Regions from separate parts of the Enterobacter sp. Taxon_2 genome, predicted to be linked through region 3. Evidence: predicted binding sites of a transcription regulator. Region 3 holds the regulator's gene; each other region holds the start of a gene.
The links. The regulator PhoB, encoded in region 3, activates phosphate uptake and scavenging genes when phosphate is short. The targets are predictions, from matches to a motif close to CTGTCATAAAACTGNCNNAT.
Positions count from the first base shown of each region.

Region 1: a site for PhoB is predicted at 1,634-1,653, ahead of glpT (glycerol-3-phosphate transporter). Genes of this name have one in related genera too.
Region 2: a site for PhoB is predicted at 1,921-1,940, ahead of AC4IC4_RS02780 (esterase-like activity of phytase family protein). Genes of this name have one in related genera too.

Region 1 covers NZ_CM178024.1:3,362,580-3,370,624, forward strand. The annotation lists gene glpQ (glycerophosphodiester phosphodiesterase) at 1-161, opposite strand, end outside; gene glpT (glycerol-3-phosphate transporter) at 173-1,525, opposite strand; gene glpA (anaerobic glycerol-3-phosphate dehydrogenase subunit A) at 1,777-3,405, shown strand; gene glpB (glycerol-3-phosphate dehydrogenase subunit GlpB) at 3,395-4,612, shown strand; gene glpC (anaerobic glycerol-3-phosphate dehydrogenase subunit GlpC) at 4,609-5,799, shown strand; gene AC4IC4_RS15965 (nicotinamide mononucleotide deamidase-related protein YfaY) at 5,833-7,032, opposite strand; gene AC4IC4_RS15970 (YfaZ family outer membrane protein) at 7,126-7,665, opposite strand; gene menE (o-succinylbenzoate--CoA ligase) at 7,790-8,045, opposite strand, start outside.
Region 2 covers NZ_CM178024.1:601,637-609,681, forward strand. The annotation lists gene AC4IC4_RS02765 (NAD-dependent succinate-semialdehyde dehydrogenase) at 1-663, shown strand, start outside; gene AC4IC4_RS02770 (hypothetical protein) at 709-1,029, opposite strand; gene AC4IC4_RS02775 (YfaZ family outer membrane protein) at 1,029-1,574, opposite strand; gene AC4IC4_RS02780 (esterase-like activity of phytase family protein) at 1,986-3,344, shown strand; one part of gene AC4IC4_RS02785 (IS3 family transposase) at 3,539-4,443, opposite strand; one part of gene AC4IC4_RS02785 (IS3 family transposase) at 4,443-4,893, opposite strand; gene yjiA (GTPase) at 5,217-6,170, opposite strand; gene AC4IC4_RS02795 (YbdD/YjiX family protein) at 6,181-6,384, opposite strand; gene AC4IC4_RS02800 (carbon starvation CstA family protein) at 6,450-8,045, opposite strand, start outside.
Region 3 covers NZ_CM178024.1:973,852-981,896, reverse strand. The annotation lists gene brnQ (branched-chain amino acid transporter carrier protein BrnQ) at 1-206, opposite strand, end outside; gene phoR (phosphate regulon sensor histidine kinase PhoR) at 616-1,911, opposite strand; gene phoB (phosphate response regulator transcription factor PhoB) at 1,933-2,622, opposite strand; gene sbcD (exonuclease subunit SbcD) at 2,810-4,015, shown strand; gene sbcC (exonuclease subunit SbcC) at 4,012-7,143, shown strand; gene mak (fructokinase) at 7,291-8,045, opposite strand, start outside.

The sequences.
Region 1 (8,045 bases), 2.4 Mb from region 3:
TCCGCACCCTGCGCATAGGCCATCGCTTTCGCCGGCAGCGTATGCTCCGGCAGATAGCCACTCGCGCCACGGTGGGCAATAACGATTTTATCCGCCGCCAGCGCGGAGCCTGTCATCAGGCCCGCCAGCAGCAGGCCTGTCGCTAACTGAGTTAATTTCATCGTAAAGCTCCTTATTGACGACGTGCCAGCACTTCCGCGTGGTGACGTTTCTCACCGATCATCACAACAATCAGCAGCAGTACCGCCAGCACGCTACCGCCGATCATCACCATAAAGCCGCCGTCCCAGCCGAAGAAGTCAACGGTGTAGCCCACAATGGCGCTCGCCGCGACCGAACCGCCGAGGTAACCGAACAGGCCGGTAAAGCCTGCCGCCGTGCCTGCCGCTTTTTTCGGTGCCAGCTCCAGCGCATGCAGGCCGATCAGCATTACCGGACCGTAAATCAGGAAGCCGATGACGATCATGCAGGCCATGTCTACTGATGGATTGCCCGGCGGGTTAAGCCAGTAAACAACCGTCGCGATGGTCACCAGGGTCATAAAGAAGACGCCCGTCGCACCGCGGTTACCCTTAAACACCTTGTCCGACATCCAGCCGCAAAGCAGCGTGCCTGGGATCCCGGCGTATTCATACAGGAAGTACGCCCAGGAGGATTTATCCAGCGCGAAGTGCTTCACCTCTTTCAGGTAGGTTGGCGACCAGTCGAGGATGCCGTAGCGCAGCAGGTAAACGAACACGTTCGCCACCGCGATGTACCACAGAAGCTTGTTCGGCAGGACGTACTTCATGAAGATCTGTTTTGCGGTCAGCTCCTCTTCGTGCTCCTTGCTGTAATCATCCGGATAGTCGTTTTTGTACTCTTCAATCGGCGGCAGGCCGCAGGACTGCGGCGTATCACGCATCAGCGCGAAAGCGAAAATCGCCACCACGATGGCGCCAAAGGCAGGCATATACAGCGCAGCGTGCCAGTCGTTGAACCAGGCCATCCCCAGCAGGAACAGCAGCGGCGGAATACCGCCACCCACGTTATGGGCACAGTTCCACACCGACACGATGCCGCCGCGCTCCTTCTGCGACCACCAGTGCACCATGGTGCGTCCGCACGGCGGCCACCCCATCCCCTGGAACCAGCCGCAGAGGAACAGCAGCACGAACATGATGGCAATACTGGAGGTTGCCCACGGCACAAAGCCCATGAACAGCATCACCGCGGCCGCCAGGATCAGACCGGCGGGCAGGAACACGCGCGGATTCGAGCGATCCGACACGGAGCCCATGATGAATTTGGAAAAACCGTAGGCGATGGAGATCCCCGACAGCGCGAACCCCAGATCGCCGCGGGAAAAGCCCTGCTCCACCAGATACGGCATGGCGAGCGCGAAGTTTTTACGTACAAGGTAGTACGCCGCGTACCCGAAGAAGATCCCCAGGAAGATTTGCCAACGCAGACGGCGATAGAGCGGATCTATTTCTGCCTCTGGCAGACGCGCCCTGTGGGGCGCAGGTTTGAAGATACTGAGCATAACAGCCTCCGTGGCCTTGAAATGAATGAGCAGGTGGCTCGCACCTGAATTCCAGAGGCGGGGATGTTAAGAAATCACGGTGATTGTTACTGTGAATCAACGCACAGATTGTTACAGAAATATGACAGAATGCGCAAAAAAGCGCATGAAATCACGTTTCACTTTCGAATTCCGCGCGTTTATGTTCGAAATCAAACAAACCACAAAATTAATATGGCTAAATGATAAAAAACGAACATAGAGGGTAAACAATGACCATTCACGATCCTCGCTACAGCGATGTGATAATCATTGGCGGTGGCGCAACCGGCGCCGGGATCGCACGCGATTGCGCCCTTCGCGGCCTGAGCGTCACGCTTCTGGAACGCCATGATATCGCTACGGGCGCAACCGGGCGTAACCACGGCCTGCTGCACAGCGGCGCGCGGTATGCGGTCACCGACGCTGAATCCGCGCGCGAATGTATTGCTGAAAACCAGATCCTCAAGCGTATCGCCCGCCACTGCATTGAGCCGACCGACGGCCTCTTTATTACCCTTCCCGAAGATGATCTCGCTTTTCAGAACACCTTTATTACCGCCTGCAGCGCCGCGGGCATTCAGGCTGAGGCCATGGATCCGGCGCTGGCGCGGCGGCTGGAATCGTCGGTTAACCCGGCGCTTATCGGCGCGGTGAAGGTCCCTGACGGCACCGTCGATCCGTTCCGCCTGACCGCCGCCAATATGCTGGACGCCCGCGAGCATGGCGCGCATATCCTGACCGGGCATGAAGTGACCGGGCTTATCCGCGAAGGCCATCGTATCTGCGGCGTGCGGATCCTTGATACGCAATATAACGAACACAGCGAGCTGTATGCCGCCGTTGTGGTCAACGCGGCGGGGATCTGGGGGCAGCGGATTGCGGAATACGCGGACCTTTCGGTGCGCATGTTCCCGGCGAAAGGCTCGCTGCTGATCCTCGACCACCGCATCAATAACCACGTGATCAACCGCTGCCGCAAACCGTCTGACGCCGATATCCTCGTGCCGGGAGATACCATTTCGTTAATCGGGACGACCTCAACCCACGTGGACTACAGCGAGATTGACTACAACCGCGTCACCGCTGAAGAGGTGGACATCCTGCTGCGCGAAGGGGAAAAACTGGCGCCGGTGATGGCCCAGACGCGTATTCTTCGCGCCTACGCGGGCGTGCGTCCGCTGGTCGCCAGCGACAACGACCCGAGCGGACGTAACGTCAGCCGGGGCATCGTGCTGCTCGATCACGCCGAACGCGACGGCATGGACGGGTTTATCACCATCACCGGCGGCAAGCTGATGACCTACCGCCTGATGGCCGAGTGGGCGACCGATGCCGTCTGCCGCAAGCTGGGCAATACCGAACGGTGCGTGACGGCAGAACAAGCCCTGCCCGGCTCGCGTCAGTCCACCGAGAAGACGCTGCAAAAAATTATCTCCCTGCCCGCGCCGCTGCGCGGGTCCGCTATTTACCGCCACGGCGACAGAACGCCACAGTGGCTCGGTGAAGGACGACTGAGCCGCAGCCTGGTGTGCGAGTGCGAAGCCGTCACCGCCGGTGAGGTGCAGTACGCGGTGGAGAATCTGACGGTCAACAGCCTGCTCGATCTTCGCCGTCGCACCCGCGTCGGAATGGGCACCTGTCAGGGCGAACTGTGCGCCTGTCGTGCCGCCGGTCTGCTGCAGCGTTTTCACACCACCACCGCCACCCAGTCGCTCGATCAGCTCAGCGCGTTTTTAAACGAGCGCTGGAAAGGCATTCAGCCTGTCGCCTGGGGCGATGCCCTGCGCGAAAGCGAATTTACCCGCTGGGTCTACCAGGGGCTTTGCGGTCTTGAGAAGGAGCAACGCGATGAAATTTGATACCGTAATCGTCGGCGGCGGGCTGGCAGGCCTGCTCTGCGGCATCAAACTCACGAAGCAGGGGCTGCGCTGCGCCATTATCACCCGGGGCCAGAGCGCCCTGCACTTCTCGTCGGGCTCGCTGGATCTGGTGGACGAAGCGTACCGCGATAAGCTGCCGCCGGAGCACCCGTATCACCTGATTGGCGCGCAGCATATTGACCGCTTTGCGCTGGAAACCGAAGCGCTGCTGGCGGGCTGCGGCGCACGTCTGCAGGGCAGCGCCCGGCTCAATCACCAGCGCGTTACGCCGCTCGGCACCCTGCGTTCCGCGTGGCTCAGCCCGGAGGAGGTGCCCATTGCCCCCATTCGCGCGGGACGTGTGCGGGTGGTAGGGATTAGCGGCTTTCTGGATTTCCAGCCCCATCTCGCAGCGGCGTCGCTCTGTCGCCAGGGCGTTAACGCGGAAATGGCAGAGATAGAACTGCCCGAGCTTGATGTCCTGCGCGATAACCCGAGCGAGTTTCGCGCGGTGAATATCGCCCGTTTTCTTGATAACGAGGACAAATGGCCGCTGCTGTATGACGCGCTCAGGCCGCTCGGCGAAACCTGCGATGCCCTGCTGATGCCCGCCTGCTTCGGTTTACGCGACAACCGACTCTGGCGCTGGCTCTCGGATCGTCTGCCCTGCTCGCTCGGCCTGCTGCCAACGCTGCCCCCTTCCGTACCCGGCATTCGCCTGCATACCCAGCTCCAGCGTCAGTTTGTCGCGCAGGGCGGCGTGTGGATGGCGGGTGATGAGGTGAAAAAAATCACCCTGACCGACGGCGCGGTGAGCGAAATCTGGACGCGCAACCACGACGATATTCCGCTTCGCGCCCGCTATACGGTGCTGGCAAGCGGCAGCTTCTTCAGCAACGGACTGCTGAGCAGCCGGGAGGGCATCCGGGAAGCCATTATGGGGCTGGATGTTCGCCAGCGTGCCTCACGCGCGGACTGGTATCAGAGTGATTTCTTCTCGCCGCAGCCCTGGCAACAGTTCGGCGTGATTGTCGATAACCAGCTGCATCCGCAGCTTTCCGGTAAACCCGTCAGGAATCTCTTTGCCATCGGCTCGCTGCTGGGCGGGTACGATCCCATTGCCCAGGGATGCGGTGGCGGGGTCTGCGCCGTCACGGCGCTGTATGTGGCAGAGCAGATTAGCCAGCGCACGGAGGCTGAACAATGAACGACACCCGTTTTGAAAGCTGCATCAAATGCACGGTGTGTACCACCGTCTGCCCGGTCAGCGGCGTTAACCCACGCTATCCCGGACCAAAGCAGGCCGGGCCGGACGGCGAGCGCCTGCGCCTGAAGGACGGCAAGCTGTACGATGAAGCGCTGAAATACTGCATTAACTGCAAACGCTGCGAAGTCGCCTGCCCGTCGGATGTGAAAATCGGCGATATCATTCAGCGCGCCCGGGCGCGCTACAGCACGCAAAAACCGACACTGCGCGATGCGATCCTGAGCCACACCGATCTGATGGGCAGCGTCTCGACGCCCTTTGCCCCCATCGTGAATGCCGCGACCGCTCTCAAACCGGTGCGTCAGCTGCTGGATGCCACGCTGAAGATAGACCATCACCGCAGCCTGCCGAAATATTCTCACGGCACCTTCCGCCGCTGGTACAAATCCGTCGCGGCGCAACAGGCGCAGTACGCCGACCAGGTGGCCTTTTTCCACGGCTGCTATGTGAACTACAACCACCCGCAGCTGGGTAAAGATCTGCTGAAGGTGCTGAACGCCATGGGCACTGGCGTTCAGTTACTGAACAAAGAGAAGTGCTGCGGCGTACCGCTAATTGCCAACGGGTTTACCGATAAAGCGCGCAGGCAGGCTCAAAGCAATGTCACCTCCCTGCGCGAAGCCATTGTCGATAAAGGTATTCCGGTGCTGGCGACCTCGTCCACCTGTACCTTCACCCTGCGCGATGAGTATCCGCATCTGCTGGACGTGGATAACACCGGCCTGCGCGAGCACATCGAGCTGGCGACACGCTTCCTGTGGCGCAAACTGGATAGCGGGCAGACGCTGCCGCTGGGAAAATTGCCGCTGAAAGTGGTCTATCACACGCCGTGTCATATGGAAAAGATGGGCTGGTCGCTCTATACGCTTGAGCTGCTGCGGCTTATTCCAGGCCTGGAGCTGACGGTGCTGGATTCGCGCTGCTGCGGGATTGCGGGGACCTACGGCTTTAAGCGTGAAAACTACGAAACGTCACAGGCGATTGGCGCCCCACTGTTCCGTCAGATTGAAGAGAGCGGCGCGGATATCGTGGTGACCGACTGCGAAACCTGCAAGTGGCAGATTGAGATGTCCACCAGCAAGCGCTGTGAACATCCGATTACCCTGCTGGCGAAGGCGCTGGGCTGAACATGGCCGGGGCGAAAGGCCCCGGCACAGGTTTTACTCGATAAACAGCGACTCGACCACATGGATCCAGCCGTGCTCGCTGGCAACCTCTTTGCCATTCAGCCAGCGGCGCAGCATGTTCAACGCCATCATCGCGCAAACCTCCTGACGCACCGCCAGGCTATGGCGGGTGATGCTCATTTTAACCCGCAGCGCCCAGGTGCCTTCCGGCGTCGCCAGCGCGAAGTTAAGGTATTCCTCGTCCAGCCCCCCGACAAACAACGCCAGACCGGCAAAATGCTTCACCCTTCTCTCGGACGCCCAGCGGGCGGTTTGCGCGAGAGTCTCCTGCTGGAACGGCACCACTTCGCTGGCCAGCAGCGGCGCGTTGACGCGCGACAGCTGCAGCGCCAGCAGGCCACCGGTGAACTGCTCGCTTAAGGTCACGCTCAGCTGGCGCGCCTGCAGATGCGTCGCAATCTGCGCGGGCAACCCTTCCGTCCCTTCAAAGATCAGGCTTTCGCCCGCCACGCGCTGCACCTCTGGCCACAGGGCCAGCATCGCCTCTTTCTGTTCGGCCGGGCCTGTCAGCTTAAGTTCAATGATCGGCATGGAGGAGCGATAGCCCATGGACACGCCTGGCGGCAGCGGAAGATGATCGAGGCTCTGGGCCAGATCGCTTTCCGAGCGGCCAAAGGTGGTCAGACGCAGGCACAGCGGCGGTTCAGGCAGGGTAAAACGATCGCGAAGGCGCGGCAGGATCTGCTGCTCGACCATCACTTTAAATTCAGAGGGCACGCCCGGCGTAAAGAACATCAGGCAGCGGTTCAGCTGCATAGCAAACCCGCACGCGGTACCCACCGGGTTATCGACCAGTTCAGCACTGGCGGGAATTTCAGCCTGTTTGCGGTTGCTTGGGGCCATGACGCGGCCACGTTCGGAGAAAAAGCGCTCCATCTGCGAAAGCCACGCCTCGTGCAGCACCAGCCCTTCGCCTTTTGCGGTCGCGGCGGCCAGGGCGCTGAGATCGTCGCCGGTGGGGCCGAGTCCGCCGTTCACAATCAGCACGTCGCAGTGCTCGCTGCGCTCACGCAGAATAGCGACCAGCGACTCAAGATTGTCGCCTACGGTATTGCGGCGCGTTAACGGTAATCCTTGCTCAAAGAAAAGATCGGCCAGCCAGGCAGCATTGGTATCAATAATTTGTCCATGCAGCACTTCGTCGCCGGTGGATAACATCTCCACGTTAATCATTATGTTCTCCCGCTTATATGGTCAAAACACTATAGCGCAAACGCGGGGTGGAGAAGAGAGAAACTGGCGCGACAGAACGCCGCGCCGGTGTGATTAGAAGCCTGCGCTAACGCCCACGTACGGGCCGTCTGCCAGCGCATTGTCACGGTTGCCGTCTTTACCGGCCAGGTTCAGATAGCGATAGCCAGCTTCGATGGTAATCGGACGCATGATGGTCCAGCGCGCACCGGCGTTGGCCTCTTCATAGCTTTCGATACCGCTCGAGAGGGAGTCCGGCGAATAGTAGTACTCACCAAACAGGCCGAAGCTGTCGCCAATTTTCCACTGCAGGCCGCCACCCACTGCCGCCGCGTACCCTTCATCACCGTCATTTGGGTTGGTATAGATGCCTTTACCGCCGACGGTCGCCAGGAACGGGCCAAGAGGAATGTTGAGACCCAGGCCGAGGCTGGCCGCGTCGCCGTCGTCATCGTTATGCGTCCAGCCGCCGGTCATCGCCAGACCGGATGTCTCGGTACCCATGCCAAAGCCCAGGTGGGTATAATCCTGACCCGCCGAGCCGTTAATGCTAATGGCGTTCGCCGCCGCCGATACAACCATCAGGCCGAAGCCCAGTAATGCCACTTTTTTCATTGTCGTGATCCCGCACAATTATTATAAAGAAGTCCCAAAACCGCGAGATTTTAACCGGAGTCTCCCGGGGATCAAGCACTCTGCGTGCGGCCGGTCAGTAGATTGTAACTATTTGAAACGGCTATTATCCCTTCAGCGATGCGTTCACCCACTGCTGCAGTGCGCGGCGTGAGACTTTGATGCCGCCATTTTTGAGTTCAGTCGGTAACACCAGCCAGCGGACGGGTTGCTCAAAACGCGCCACCTTATCCCTGACCCAGTCGGGTAAGCAGGTGATATCCGTTCCCGGCTCGCACTCCACCACCGCCACCGGACGTTGCCCGAATTCAGCGTCGTCCAGCGGGACGACAAACACCTGGTTAACCTGCGGGTGCGTGGCG
Region 2 (8,045 bases), 370 kb from region 3:
GTGGTGCTGGACGATGCGGACCTGGACAAAGCCGTGAAGATTGGTGTGAATGCGCGCCTCAACAACGCCGGGCAGGTCTGCACCGCGGCGAAGCGCTTTATCCTGCATGAAAAGATTGCGGATGCTTTCCTGAGCAAATTCACCGAAGCGTTTAAGCAGGTGAAGATTGGCGATCCGCTGGACGAAAGCACCATGCTGGGGCCGCTGTCGTCGAAAGATGCGCTTGAAACACTGACCAAACAGGTTAACGAGGCGGTGAAAAGCGGCGCCACGCTGCACTATGGCGGCAAGCCGGTGCAGCGCGACGGGAGCTTCTTCGAGCCGACGATCCTGACGAATATCTCGCGCGACAACCCGGCGTACTTCGAAGAGTTCTTCGGCCCGGTGGCGCAGATATACGTGGTGAAAAACGACGACGAGGCGGTCGCGCTGGCGAACGACTCCCACTACGGCCTGGGCGGGGCGGTATTCAGCCAGGATATCGAGCGCGCGAAGAAAATGGCGTCCCGGATCGAGACCGGGATGGTGTACATCAACTGGCTCACAGATACTGCTCCAGAGCTGCCGTTCGGCGGCGTGAAGCGCTCCGGTTACGGACGCGAGCTGTCGGATCTGGGGATCAAAGAGTTTGTGAACCAGAAGCTGGTGGTGGTGCGTAAGTAAGAGGTCATAAAAAAACCTGCCAGCCGGCAGGTTTTTTTAAGGGGATTATTGCACTTCGATCTTGTCCCAGCCGCTTTTAAACATGCAGCTGTCAACCAGCGTATCCCGGCGATATTCATTCGCGTCTTCAACCGTGTAGCTCGTGGAAATATCCTTTTTCTTTTTCGATTTGTCCGTTTTTTCCGAGCTCGAACCGGTCACCACGTTATCCGGGGGAAGGTCGATCAGTGCCTGCGCTTCGCATTCCGTGAGCTTTTTATTCATTTCCACGTCGCTGACGCCCGGTTTCACCCATTTGTACTGGACGCAGCCGGTGAGCATCAGCGTGAGGCTCAGAACGCAAAGCGCGGTCATGCGGTGTTTCATCAGAAGGTGACTCCACCGCCAACATATGCGCCGTCAATCAGCGTATGGTTCGGACGACCGTCTTTGCCATCAACGCTCACGTGGCGGTAGCCCACTTTCAGGGTCACCGGCGCGATCGGCGTCCAGCTTACGCCACCGTTGGCTTCCACGTAGTTTTTCACGCTGTTGTTCAGCCCTTCTGGTGCCACGTAGCCTTCACCGTACACGTGGATGCTGTCGGTCAGGGCTACGTTTACGCCGCCACCGATTGGGAACGCCACGCCGTTATCGCCTTTTTTCGGGCCGATGTAGATAGCTTTCGCACCTGCGTTCAGCATCACCGGGCCCACTTCCAGGTTGTAGCCTGCGCCCACGCCGCCGGTCTGGGTACCGTCATCGGTGTTTTTAAGCCAGTTGCTTTCGGCATACAGGCCGGATGAGGATTTACCCATTTCCAGATTGAGGTTGGTAAAGTTTTTACCCTGCTCAATGCTGCCGCCCATTGCCAGAGCGGAACCCGAGAGGGCGGTCAGAGCAGAAAGAAGAAGGATATTCAGTTTTTTCATGTTTTATGCCTCGTCATTAAATTCATCTGGGGGCACCTTAACAAGCGATGTTTATGACTGCAAATGTGATGAAAGTCGCTGTTTTATGCTGATATTGTTAAGTTTTTTATAGAAGTTGTTGCAGTGCTGTTTGATTGCCGGGGTGTCAACGGGTGATGTTTTGGTGTTTAGGAACCGTTTAATTTTTTGACTAAACATAAACTGAACGAAGAAGGGATAGTGATTAGAGGTGAATTAATTGAGTTTCTAATAATTTCCAAAAGTATTTCAGTTGTCACACAATACAACACAACCTTACATTTCCGGGCAATGAATATACGTTCACTCGCCCATGCCGGTTGCCTTTCCATGTCATTTTTCTGACACGTTTATTCTTTACGTTGTTGGCTTCACTAACTGGATGCTAACAATATGAAAAGAAAAATTATTCCTGTGCTTATCGGTTGTGCGCTCTCTTTCTCTGGCCTGGCGGCACAGCCTACCGCTGAGCGCTATGTCGTCAGCTTCCCTGACGGCTCCCATGTGAAATACAGCGGCGCGTTTGCCGATGCTTTCCCGAACGGGCTCCCGGTGGGGATTGGCTCTGGCCTGCTGTTTACGGGCAAGCAGGGCGATGCCCTGACGTTTGCGACCGTGACCGATCGCGGTCCCAACGCCGATGCGCCAAAAATGGGTAAAAACGAAGCCAAAATATTTGTCACGCCAGATTTCGCGCCGCTGCTGATGACCATCCGCGTCCAGAACGGCAAAGCAGAGGCAACGGATGCCCGCCCGCTGCATGACGATAAAGGCGAGATTAACGGTCTGCCGCTGCAAAGCGGCGTGATTGGCTCCACCAATGAAGTGGCCTTCAGCGATACCTTAAAGACGTTGAAGGGTGACAACCGCGGGCTGGACACGGAAGGCATCACGCCGGACGGCAAAGGCGGCTACTGGCTGTGCGACGAGTATGGCCCGTTCCTGATTAACGTCGACAGCAAAGGCAAGATCCTCGCGATCCACGGGCCGCAGGCCGCGGAAGGCGAAAAATCCATCGCGGGCGGTCTGCCAAACATCATCAAATGGCGCCAGCCCAACCGGGGCTTTGAAGGCCTGACCCGAATGCCGGACGGGCGGATTATCGCCGCCGTGCAAAGCACGCTGGACATCGACGGCAAGAGCAAAAAGCAGGCGCTGTTCACCCGTCTGGTGAGCTTTGACCCGGCGACCGGCAAAACCGCGATGTACGGTTACCCCATCGACAGCGCGGCCTACGATAAAAACAGCGACGCCAAAATCGGCGACATCGTGGCGCTCGATAATCAGCACATCCTGCTGATTGAGCAGGGAAGCGATAAAAACGACGGGATGCGTAACCTGATTTACAAGGTGGATCTCAGCAAGGCGAGCGATCTTTCCGCCTTTGACAAGCCGGGCGAGTACCCGGAGTTTGATGATGAGAAAACCCTGGCGCAGCGCGGGATTACCCTCGCGGCAAAAACGCAGGTGGTCGATTTGCGCGCGCTGGGCTGGCAGCAGGAGAAGGCCGAAGGACTGGCGCTTATCGACAGCAAAACGCTTGCGGTGGCGAACGATAACGACTTTGGCGTGAAGGTGGCGATGCAAAACCCGGTCGAGGGCAAGAAGCTCAAGGATTATCGGGTGAACGCGGAAGGCAAGTTGACGCTTGATGATAAGCCGGTTGAAACCACGCTCAGCGTGAAGCCGCTGAAGAAGCCGGAGTCCGACAGCGAGCTGTGGATTGTGACGCTGCCGGAGGCGGTGAAATAAGTATCCCCACAAAATAATGCCTGCACAGACGGCCCCCTCTCCCTTGAGGGAGAGGGCTGGGGTGAGGGGGAACATACGGCTGTAGAGGTCATTCCGTTCACTTTATGTTCCTTGCTACTCTGTAACGACATGACCTGTGAACGTGCCAGGGTGGCTCAATCTGCACTGAACCCCTAAACCTGGACACTGCGATTTCATTGTTGCTCTGCCAGCGTCCGGTATTGTACCGGACTCATCCCGCCCGTTTTTAAACTGATTCGTTCGGTGTTGTAATAGCGAATATATCTGCCAATATCGCTTTCCAGTTCTTTCACTGAACTGTACTTTTTCCTGTAATACATCTCTACTTTCAGATGACTGAAGAAGTTTTCCATCACTGCATTATCCAGACAGTTACCCTTACGCGACATACTTTGTGTGATGCCCGCTTCAGCCAGCATTCTGCGCCATACAGGTGTTCGGTAAGCCCAGCCCTGATCGCTGTGTAGCATCGCGCCTTCTTTGTTTCTGCATGCTTTAAGCGCTTTTTTTAGCATCCTGCAGACCAGAGGTTGTGACTGACTGGTTGATGTTTGCCAGGCCACTATTTCATTATTGAACAGGTCCTGAAGGGCTGACAGGAACAGTTTTTGACCACCGGCACGGAACTCCGTCACGTCTGTGCACCACTTTATTCCACTGCATGCAGCAGTGAAGTTACGGGCAAGCAGATTATCTGAAGCCAGTCCGCCTCCAGCCATACAGGAACGGTATTTCCTTCGGCGTAACTGACATGTCAGGCCATACTTTTTCATCAATATGCGAACCGTTTTATGGTTCAGGATGAAGGCTTCATTACGCAGCGCCACCGTCATTCTTCGGTAGCCGTAGCGTTGTGCATTTCTCTGACTGATGGTGGACATAGCACTGACAGCAGATGCATACCGCTCCGACTGAGTGACAGGTCTGGAGAGCTGGTAATAATACGTGCTACGCGCCAGCCCTGCGGCACATAACAGGTAAACAAGTCGGTGGTCTGCAAGCAAACTCTGTATCACTCGCGTTTTTTCTGCTGTTCCCTGAGAGCGTTTTCCTCCCTCAGGGCTTTGAGCTTTTTTAAATATGCATTTTCCGCCCGCAGATATTCCAGCTCTCTCAGAAGTTCTGAGGGAGTCATCTCACTGAGCGGTCTGGAGTCAGGTATAAACTTTTTCTGTGACATAGCGGGCCCGGGTTTGGCTGTATTAAGCGCCTGTGCGCCTCCTTTCCGGTAACGTCTTGTCCAGTCGAGAATGAGCGATTCATTTGGAATGGCAAAGCGCGCTGAAGCTTCCGCATAGCTGCAACCGTGTTCAGTAACATAACGGATTACGCGGAGCCTGAAAGCTGAAGTATAGGCCCGTGCAGGACGGTCCTCCAGCCCGGCCTTTCCCTGACGCCTGTAAGCCCGTATCCAGCGGGTAAGAGGCGTCCGGCCAACACTGAACAGATGTGCTGTTTCTTTAATGCTCGACTCACCAGTCATGTAATGCTGTACAGCCGCAAGACGAATGTGAAAAGGATATCTCATCTGAACCTCCAGATTTTATGATCTGGTGTCCAGGATATGGGGTTCAGTGCAATCGCCACCACCCTGGCGACCCGGGCTCCCGGCGGTAAATCGCCGCTTCGCGGTGCCCTCAGCTTATTCCTTCGGGCTATCGGGTCGGGCATGAGCCTGCATCCCTGCAGGCCACGCCCTCTCGGCGCATCCCTGCGCCTCGCCCCGGCCCTACGGAAACGCTTCGGCGATTTACAGCCGGACCAGAACATCGCTGTAATTTATTCATTTTCCTGATACAAAATTCATCGCTTCAGGTTAATAAATTACAGAGGAGAGGGGATGCATGGCGGCTATTTCTTCAGACCCGCAAACGCCGCCCGAATCTCCTCTTCCGGCAGCTGTATACCAATAAACACCATCACGCTGCGCGGTACTTCATCGCCCCACGGTCTGTCCCAGTCGGCGCTGTACAGGCGCTGAACGCCCTGGAACAGCAGGCGGTTGGGTTCGCCGTCAATCCACAGCATCCCTTTGTAGCGCAGAAGCTTGTCGGCAAACGACAGCAGCAGGTTCTCCATCACGCGCGAAACCTCGCTGATGTCCACCGGGTAGTCCAGTTCCACCACAATCGACGCCACGTCGTTTTGCTTGTCTCCCATAAAGTGGAAGCGCGGTTTCGCGGTGACGTTCTCTTCCAGCATAAAGCCGTTGGTGTTGAACAGCTGAGACAGGTCGATATCACCGTGCGTCACCGTGTAAATTGGCGCGCGGGAGTTGATGCGCGTCAGGCGCTCGCGAAGCTTAACGCTTTCTCCCGTCACGTCGGTTTTGGTCAGCAGGATGCGGTCGGCGTAGCCCACCTGAGACTGGGCGATGGTGAACTGATTCATCTGCTCATCGGCGTGGACCGCATCGACCAGGGCAATGACGCCGTCCAGCAGATAGCGCTGGCAAAGGATCTCATGAGAGAAAAAGGTCTGAATAATCGGGCCGGGGTCGGCCATGCCGGTGCACTCGATCACCAGGCGGTCAAAGTCGATTTCACCGCGATCGCGGCTGTCGAGCAGGTCCAGCAGGGCGTCTTCCAGCTCGTTAGAGCGGGTGCAGCAGATACAGCCGTTGGTCAGGGTTTTGATCTGCGTGGCGCGATCGCCAATCAGCTGGTCGTCTACGGAGACTTCGCCAAATTCGTTTTCGATGACGGCGATTTTAAAACCGTGCTGTTCATTCAGGATGTGGCGCAGCAGGGTGGTTTTACCGGCGCCGAGGAAACCGGTCAGCAGGGTAACGGCAATCGGGGTCATGGTCTCTCCTTTAGCAGCAGCGGACGCCGCCTTCTCCACTTCCGCCGTAGCGCGCTTCCTGACGCTCGCGGAAGAATTCGGTGTAGGTCATGTACGGCTTATCCGGATGGTTGGTCTTCATATGCTCAACGTAGTTGTCATAGTCCGGAATGCCAATCAGCATTTTCGCCGCCTGACCGAGGTATTTTTTTGCTTCGCCTAAGTTACCAAACATAACGGGTCCTGATAAGAAAAAGCCCGGTGGCGCGCAGCGATCCGGGCCTACAGTTACATGCTGGATTAATGGTGTGAAGAGGTCTTCACGCCGCCTTCCGGCACCGGCACGTACGGGGTTTCTTTATCCGTACGGCCTTCAGCGTTACGCACTTTCAACCAGGTTTTGATGCCGTAGAAGATAATGCTGTACACCACCACCAGGAACAGAATGCTCAGACCCGCGTTGGTGTAGTTGTTCACCACGATATGGTTCATGTTGGCAATCTGCTGGGCAGTCAGGTCTGCGCCGCCTGCGGCAATCTTCTCTTTGTACTGGTTAGCCATGAAGAAGAAGCCTTCCAGCTGCGGGTTAGCGCTGAACAGCTTCAGGCCAAGCGCCCAGGTGGTGCAGAGCAGCAGCCACAGCGCAGGAACCACGGTGACCCAGATGTATTTGGTGCGCTTCATCTTCACGAGGACCACGGTGCCGAGCACCAGCGCCACGGCAGCCAGCATCTGGTTAGAGATACCGAACAGCGGCCACAGGCTCTTCACGCCGCCCAGTGGGTCGACAACGCCCTGATACAGCAGGTAGCCCCACAGGCCGACGCAGCCCGCCGTACCCAGGATGCCCGCTACCAGAGAGTCGGTTTTCTTCAGGAACGGCACGAAGTTACCGAGCAAATCCTGCAGCATGAAGCGGCCTGCACGGGTACCGGCGTCCAGCGCGGTCAGGATGAACAGCGCTTCGAACAGAATACCGAAGTGGTACCAGAAGCCCATGTCCGCCCACGGCAGCACTTTGTGGAACACGTGTGCGATACCGACAGCCAGTGTAGGAGCGCCACCGGCGCGGTTCAGCACGGACGGTTCGCCGATGTCCTTCGCAGTCTGCATGATCTGCTCAGGCGAAATCACGAAGCCCCAGGAGCTGACGGTCGCCGCCGCGTGTGCGCTGGCGTCTTTCAGCTGCGCCATAATCAGCGCCGCGTTGTCACCGCCCATCTCGTGCAGGTTTGGCATGGTGATGCCGAGACCCGCCGGCGGGGTGTTCATCGCGAAGTACAGACCCGGTTCGATGATGGACGCTGCAACCAGCGCCATGATCGCCACGAAGGACTCCATCAGCATCGCGCCGTAGCCGATCAAGCGTGCGTCTTTCTCGTTCGCCAGCAGCTTAGGCGTAGTACCGGAGGAGATCAGGGCGTGGAAGCCGGAGACCGCACCGCAGGCAATGGTGATGAACAGGAACGGGAACAGGGCGCCTTTCCACAGCGGGCCGGTACCGTCGATGTACTGCGTTACTGCCGGCATTTTCAGATCCGGGTTAATCACCAGGATACCGATCGCCAGACCGACGATAACGCCGATTTTCAGGAAGGTCGCCAGGTAGTCACGCGGGGCCAGAATCAGCCAGACCGGCAGCAGCGCGGAGATAAACGCATAGCCAATCAGCGCGAAGGTAATGGTGGTGTCCTTGAAGGTCAGCGCCGGGCCCCAGTACGGGTCGTGCGCAATCACGCCGCCGAAGTAGATGGAGGCCACCAGCAGCACGATACCAATCACCGACACCTCGCCTACGCGTCCCGGTCTCAGGAAGCGCATGTAGATACCCATGAACAGCGCAATCGGCACGGTTGAGCAGACGGTGAAGACACCCCACGGGCTTTCGGCCAGCGC
Region 3 (8,045 bases):
CCGCCACCGACTTTCGCCAGCGCGACGACGGTGAGAACCGGCAGACCCACGGCAGTAATCAGGAAACCAAACGCGGCGGTCCAGACGTGTTCACCCGCCTGTAGGCCAACCATTGGAGGGAAAATGATGTTGCCTGCGCCAACGAACAGCGCAAATGTCATAAAGCCCAGCGCGATGATGTCACGCGATTTTAAGTGATGGGTCATAAAACCTTACTGCCTGTGGATGTGGTGTTGAAAACATTGAGATTTTCGATATCCCTGACGGGACGATACAGCCGAAAATTTGCTCAATTTCAGCGGGAAATGCTCCCGTCCTGGCGTGGAGAAGAATAGTTTTTCGATTTACCACGCAAATACAGTCGGTCTGACAGTATCTGGGGCGCAATTTAAACGCTTATAACGTTTAAAGGCAAGGTGGGATCGCAAAACCAGAACAATATGCCAGCATGAAAATACACATTAGAATAATACGCTGTTTATAAGAAAAACCCATGGCTAATCATGCGAACAAAAAACAGACAGCCGTATAAAATTCATCCGCGTTTCGCTTGACTGCAAAGCAAACGGGCCAGCGATGGCTGACCCGTGGAAAGGTAAAATGACACGCCTGCCGTCAGGCGATCTTTTTGGCAATTAATCGTTCCGGAATAACGAAACTGAAACGGGTTCCTTTACCCAGCGTACTCTGAATATCGAGACGGCTTTCGTGGTGATTCACCGCGTGTTTCACAATTGCCAGCCCCAGGCCGCTTCCGCCCGTCTGCCGGGATCGCGCTTTATCCACACGGTAAAAGCGCTCGGTCAGACGCGGAATATGCTCCGGCGCGATCCCCGGCCCATTGTCTTCCACGCTAAACTCCGCCCCCGTTGGGGCATGGTGCCAGCGCACCACTATATTTGTCCCCTCAGGCGTATGATTCACCGCGTTATACACCAGGTTGGAAATGGCGCTGCGCAGCTCATCTTCGCTGCCCAGCACCTTCAGCGTGTTGTCGACGTCAAAGGTCAGGTGGTGCTTTTTGTGGCTTAACGTCTGCGCTTCACGCTCCACGACCCGCAGCATCATCGGGACATCAATGGTGTCATTCAGCGCCAGCGTTGGCGCCGCTTCAATCTTCGAGAGCGTCAGCAGCTGCTTCACCAGCCCTTCCATCCGGTGCGTTTGCTCGCGCATGGTGTGCAGCGCTTTTTCACGCGGCGCGCCTTCCAGCGTTTGCTCCTGCATCATCTCCAGGTAGCCCTGCAGCACGGTCAACGGGGTTCGCAGTTCGTGACTGACGTTGGCGAAGAAGTTGCGACGCGCCCCTTCCAGCTGGTGCATCTGGGTGACATCGCGCGCCACCATCAGCCACTGCTTATCGCTGTAGGGCATCACGCGGATCTCCAGATGGCGACCATTATTGAGCTTCAGATTGTGCGGACGGGTAAAATCACGCTTTTTCAGGTACAGCGTAAACTCGGGATAGCGCAGAAGGTTGAGGATATTTTGACCGTTGTCATCCGGCCAGCGCAGGCCCAGCAGCTGTTGCGCCAGGCCGTTACACCAGAAGATCGTCCCTTCTTCGGTTGTCAGAATCACGGCATCCGGCAGCGACTCTGCACCGCTGCGGAAACGCTTAATCAGGCTTCCCAGCTCGCGGCGACGCTTTTTATTACGCATCTGCATCTGATGCAGACCGTACAGCAGCGGCTCCCAGCTGCCGCTTCCCGGCGGCGGCGTCATACTTCGGTCAACCCACAGCCACCAGGAGAGGCGCAGCAGGTTCCAGAAATGCCAGATCAGCAGCCCGGTGACCGACGCCAGCAGAAACCACGGCAGGTGTCCAAGAAAGGCCCCCAGAAGGAAGGCCGGAATACAGCATAAGATCAGTTCAAAGACGAGCCTTTTCCATGACAGACGTTCCAGCACGCGTCACACTCCTGTCATTGTTCAGAAACGGGTAGAAAAACGATAACCCGTGCCGCGGACCGTCTGCACCATGCGATCGTGGCCGCTCAGTTCCAGTGCTTTTCGCAGGCGGCGAATATGTACGTCAACCGTCCGGTCTTCGACATACACGTTAGTTCCCCAGACGTTATTCAGCAACTGCTCGCGGCTGTATACGCGTTCCGGGTGGGTCATAAAGAAGTGCAGGAGTTTAAATTCGGTAGGCCCCATGTCGAGGGGATTTTCACCGGTCATCACGCGGTGTGAGGTGGGATCAAGGCTCAGCCCCTGCATCTCAATCACCTCTTCCACCGCCATCGGCGAAATACGGCGCATCACGGCTTTAATGCGGGCGACCAGCTCTTTTGGGGAGAACGGTTTGGTAATGTAATCGTCCGCACCGGTCTCAAGACCGCGCACGCGATCCTCTTCTTCTCCGCGCGCCGTGAGCATCACAACCGGGATGTCGCGGGTCAGCGCTTCACGCTTCAGGTGTTTGATAAACTGCAGTCCGGAGCCGCCAGGCAACATCCAGTCCAGCAGAATCAGATCGGGCCAGGGTTCATTCAGCTGGTTCACTGCGCTGTCATAATCTTCCGCTTCAACCGGCTGGAAACCGTTTTGCTCGAGCACGAAGCACACCATTTCACGAATTGGAGCTTCATCTTCTACGACCAGAATACGTCTCGCCATACTTTGCCCTGTCTTATCTTATTTAAGTTACAAGTTTGTAATTCGGCGCCATTATGCGTCAGATTTATGACAGATTTATGAAAAACAGTACCACGATAACGGGCAAACCGTTGTTTTATTACAGCGGTTATTTTCCCTTCTCTGAACGTTTATAATCCTGCTTTCTCTTTTTTGCCACGGATCAGCTATGCGCATACTTCACACCTCGGACTGGCATCTGGGTCAAAATTTTTACAGCAAAAGCCGTGCGGCTGAACATGAAGCGTTCCTGAACTGGCTGCTGGAAACGGCCCGGACGCACGAGGTGGACGCGATTATTGTGGCGGGTGACATCTTTGATACCGGCTCGCCCCCCAGCTATGCGCGTGAGCTGTATAACCGCTTCGTGGTGAATCTGCAGCAAACCGGCTGTCACCTGGTGATTGTCGCCGGCAACCATGATTCCGTCGCCACGCTCAATGAATCCCGCGATATCCTGGCATTTCTCAATACCACCGTGGTCGCCAGCGCCGGGCACGCCCCACAGATCCTGAATAAACGCGACGGGTCGCCGGGGGCTGTGCTGTGTCCGATACCGTTTTTACGTCCGCGGGACATCGTGCAAAGCCAGGCGGGGCTGTCGGGTGCAGAAAAGCAGCAGCATCTCTTACAGGCCATCACAGACTATTACCACCAGCAGCACACCGAAGCCTGTGCCCTGCGGGGTGACCAGCCTATTCCGGTGATTGCGACCGGGCATCTCACCACCGTCGGGGCCAGTAAAAGTGACGCCGTGCGTGACATCTATATCGGCACGCTGGATGCCTTTCCGGCGCAGAACTTCCCGCCAGCCGACTACATTGCGCTCGGGCATATCCACCGCGCGCAGGTTATTGGCGGCAGCGAGCACATCCGCTACTGCGGCTCCCCCATTTCGCTCAGCTTTGACGAAACGGGCAAAGCCAAATCGGTGCATCTGGTGAGCTTTAGCGAGGGAAAACTCCGCGCCGTCGAGACGCTGGAAGTACCGGTCACCCAGCCGCTGGCGGTGCTGAAAGGCGATCTCGATGCCATCACCGCCCAGCTGGAACAATGGCGCGGTGTCGAACAAGATCCCCCCGTCTGGCTGGATATCGAAATCACCACCGATGACTACCTGCACGATATGCAGCGCAAAATTCAGGCGCTGACGGAGGATTTGCCCGTCGAAGTCTTACTGGTCCGCCGCAGCCGCGAGCAGCGCGAGAAAATTCTGTTAAGCGCTCAACGTGAAACGCTCAGTGAACTGCGGGTTGAAGAGGTGTTTGAACGCAGGCTCTCGCAGGAAGAGATTGACGACGCGAAGCGCGCAAGACTCAGCGAACTGTTCAGCCATACCCTGCATGCGCTCAATGATGAGGAAGAAAACGCATGAAAATTTTGAGCCTGCGCCTGAAAAATCTCAACTCACTCAAGGGCGAGTGGAAAATTGACTTTACCGCGGAGCCGTTTGCCAGCAACGGGCTGTTTGCCATCACCGGCGCGACCGGGGCAGGAAAAACTACCCTGCTCGACGCCATCTGTCTGGCGCTTTATCACGAAACGCCGCGACTGCAGAAGGTCTCTCAGGCGCAAAACGATCTGATGACCCGCGACACCGCCGAATGCCTGGCAGAAGTGGAGTTCGAGGTAAAAGGCACCGCCTATCGCGCCTTCTGGAGCCAGAACCGGGCGCGCAACCAGCCGGACGGGAACCTGCAGGCGCCGCGCGTGGAGCTGGCGCGCTGTGAAGATGGCAAAATCCTGGCCGACAAAGTGTCGGATAAGCTGGAGCAAACCGCCGCGCTTACCGGGCTGGACTACGGGCGCTTTACCCGCTCGATGCTGCTCTCACAGGGGCAGTTTGCCGCCTTCCTTAATGCCAAACCGAGCGATCGTGCCGAGCTGCTGGAAGAGCTGACCGGCACCGAGATCTACGGCCAGATTTCCGCCATGGTGTTTGAAAAACATAAAGCCGCCCGCAGCGTGCTTGAAAAGTGCGAGGCGCAGGCGGCGGGCGTCGTGCTATTGAGCGAAGAACAGCAGCAGCAGTTACAGCAAAGTTTGCAGGCACTTACTGACGAAGAGAAAACCCTGCTGGTTCAGCAGCAAAGCCAGCAGAAAGATTTTCAGTGGCTTACGCGTCATGATGAGCTCGTGCGCGAGCAACAGCGCGTCACCGCGATGCAGCAGCAGGCGCAACAGGCGCTGACGAACGCTGCGCCAGAGCTGGCAAAGCTCCAGCTTGCTCTGCCCGCCGCCCAGCTTCGACCGCTCTGGGAACATCAGCAGGAGCAAACCGCGCGTCTGGCACAGACACAGCAGCGAATTATCGAAGTAAATACTCGCTTACAAGCCAGAACCGCGCTGCGCTCACGTATCCGCAATACCGCCCTGCGTAACCACGAGCAGCTTCAGACCGAACTGACGGCGCTGGCGCAGTGGCTGGCGGAGCACGAGCGCTATCGGCTGCTGGGCCAGGAGATTGCCGGCTGGCGCGCCCAGTTCTCGCAGCTTAACCGCGATAAAACGCAGTTAGCCTCGCTTGCTGCGCGGATGAGTGAATTACGCAACAGGCTGGCTGAGATGCCGGAAAATGCGCTGACCCTGACGGCGGATGAGGTCAGTACGGCCATGGAGCAGCAGTCCCGGTCACGCACGCTGCGCCAGCGGCTAACGTCGCTGCATGCCCGCTATCAGCCGCTGCAAAAGCGCCTGCGCCAGAGCGGTGAAAGCGTGCAGAAGGCCCAGGCCGAACAAAATAAACTCAATGAAACGCTGACGCTGCGCCGCCAGCAGTACAAAGAGAAACACCAGCACTATCTGGACCTGAAGGCCCTGTGCGAACGCGAAGCGACGATTAAAGACCTGGAAAGCTATCGTGCCCGGCTTGAGGCCGGCAAACCCTGTCCGCTGTGCGGCTCCAGCGAGCATCCCGCCGTTGAGCAATACCAGTCGCTTGAGCTGACGGATAACCAGCGCCGCCGTGATGCCCTGGAAAAAGAGGTCGCCGCGCTTAAAGAGGAAGGCCTGCTGGTGCTGGGGCAAGTTAATGCCCTGACTCAGCAGATCCAGCGCGAGACAGACGAAGTTCAGACGCTCTCTCAGGAAGAGCAAGCACTCACTAAAGAGTGGATAGAGGCCTGTGCTTCCCTGAATATAGCGTTGAATATTCAGGAAGATATCACGCCATGGTTGAACGAACAGGAACAGTACGAGCGCCAGCTTTATCAGCTCAGCCAGCGTCTGACCCTGCAAAACCAGTTGAACGAGCAGGAAGCGCAGGAGCGACAGTATCAGCAGCAGCTGACTACCGCGCGCCAGGCGCTGGAACACGCCCTGCTCTCGCTATCACTCAACGTACCTGAAGACGGAAATGAAGCCGCCTGGCTGCACGCCCGCGAAGCGGAATTCTCGCAGTGGCAGGAGAAGCAAACGCAGCACGGCGTGCTTCAGGAACGCATAAACGCCCTGAAGCCGCTGCTCGACGCGCTTCCGGCAACGAACAGCGCAGACGCCGAACCGGTTATTCCTGATAACTGGCGCGACATCCACGACGAGTGCGTGTCGCTACAGAGCCAGCTGACCGCGCAACAACAGCAGGAGACGCTGGAGCAAGAGCGTCTGCAGCAGTCGCAGACGCAGTTCACCGCGGCGCTCTCGGCAAGCTGCTTTGCCGATCGGGACGCGTTCCTTGCCGCGCTGTTGGATGACGACGCTATTCGCCACCTCGAACAGCTGAAACAGTCGCTGGAAAGCCAGATACAGCAGGCCGCGGCCCTTTCCGGCCAGGCTAACCAGCAGCTGCAGGCTCATCTGGCGCTGCGGCCGGAAGGGCTCGACGCCGATGCACCTGCGCTGCAAAGCCAGCTGCAGCAGTTGGCGCAGCGGCTGCGCGAGAACACCACGCATCAGGGCGAGATCCGCCAGCAGCTTAAGCAGGACAGCGATAACCGTCAGCACCAGTTGGCGTTGATGCAGCAAATTGAAGAGACCGCGCGCCAGGCGGACGACTGGGGGTACCTGAACGCGCTGATCGGCTCCAGCACCGGCGACAAGTTCCGTAAGTTCGCCCAGGGGCTGACGCTGGACAATCTTGTCTGGCTCGCAAACCAGCAGCTTAACCGTCTGCACGGGCGTTATCTGCTGCAGCGTAAGGCCAGTGACGCGCTGGAGCTAGAAGTGGTCGATACCTGGCAGGCGGATGCGGTTCGCGATACCCGTACGCTCTCGGGCGGCGAAAGCTTCCTGGTCAGCCTGGCGCTGGCGCTGGCCCTTTCCGATCTGGTGAGTCATAAGACGCGGATCGATTCTCTGTTCCTGGATGAAGGGTTCGGCACGCTCGACAGTGAGACGCTGGATACCGCGCTGGATGCGCTCGACGCGCTGAACGCCACCGGGAAAACCATCGGCGTGATCAGCCACGTAGAGGCGATGAAAGAGCGTATTCCGGTGCAGATCAAGGTGAAAAAGATCAACGGCCTGGGGTATAGCAGGCTGGATAAGGTGTTTGCGGTGGAATGAATGGGGTGATCGTACGGTCTGATGCCCTCACCCTAACCCTCTCCCACAGGGAGAGGGTACAAACACCAAAAACAGCAACTTGAGTTGCTGTTTTGCTTTTACCTTGCCTCACCCTGGCCCTCTCCCATAGGGAGAGGGAATAAACGTTTATTCTGGCCATAACCACGCCGCGCCGCGCACGCCGCTGGAGTCCCCGTGCAGCGCTTTGCGGATCGGGGTTTCGCATTCACCGCCGAAGACCCACTGTTTCACCAGGTTCGGCACCGTGGCGTACAGCCGATCGACGTTGCTCATGCCGCCACCCAGCACTATCACGTCAGGATCGAGAATATTCACCACGTGGGCCAGCGATTTCGCCAGCCGCATTTCGTAGCGGCTAAGCGCCAGTTCGGCGACAGGATCCTGTTCTTCGACCAGACGCATGATTTCGTTGCCCTTGAGCGGCTGGCCGCTCAGACGGTGGTAGTCGGTCGCAAACCCGGTGCCGGAGATAAACGTCTCGATACAGCCTTGTTTTCCGCAGTAGCACGGAACTTCAGCGCGGTATTTAAGCTCGTCTTCATCCATCCACGGTAGCGGGTTGTGTCCCCACTCGCCCGCCGTGCCGTTGCCGCCGATATGGGCGCGCCCCCCGAACGCCACCCCCGCGCCGCAGCCGGTGCCGATAATAACGGCAAACACGGTCTGGGCACCCGCTGCCGCGCCGTCGATGGCCTCAGAGACCGCCAGGCAGTTGGCGTCGTTGGCCAGACGCACGTCCCGGTTCAGACGCGCGCTTAAATCTTTATCAAACGGCTGGCCGTTGAGCCAGGTGGAGTTAGCATTTTTAACCACGCCGGTATACGGCGAGATCGACCCCGGGATCCCCATCCCGACGCTGCCGGTTTGCCCAGTCGCCTGCT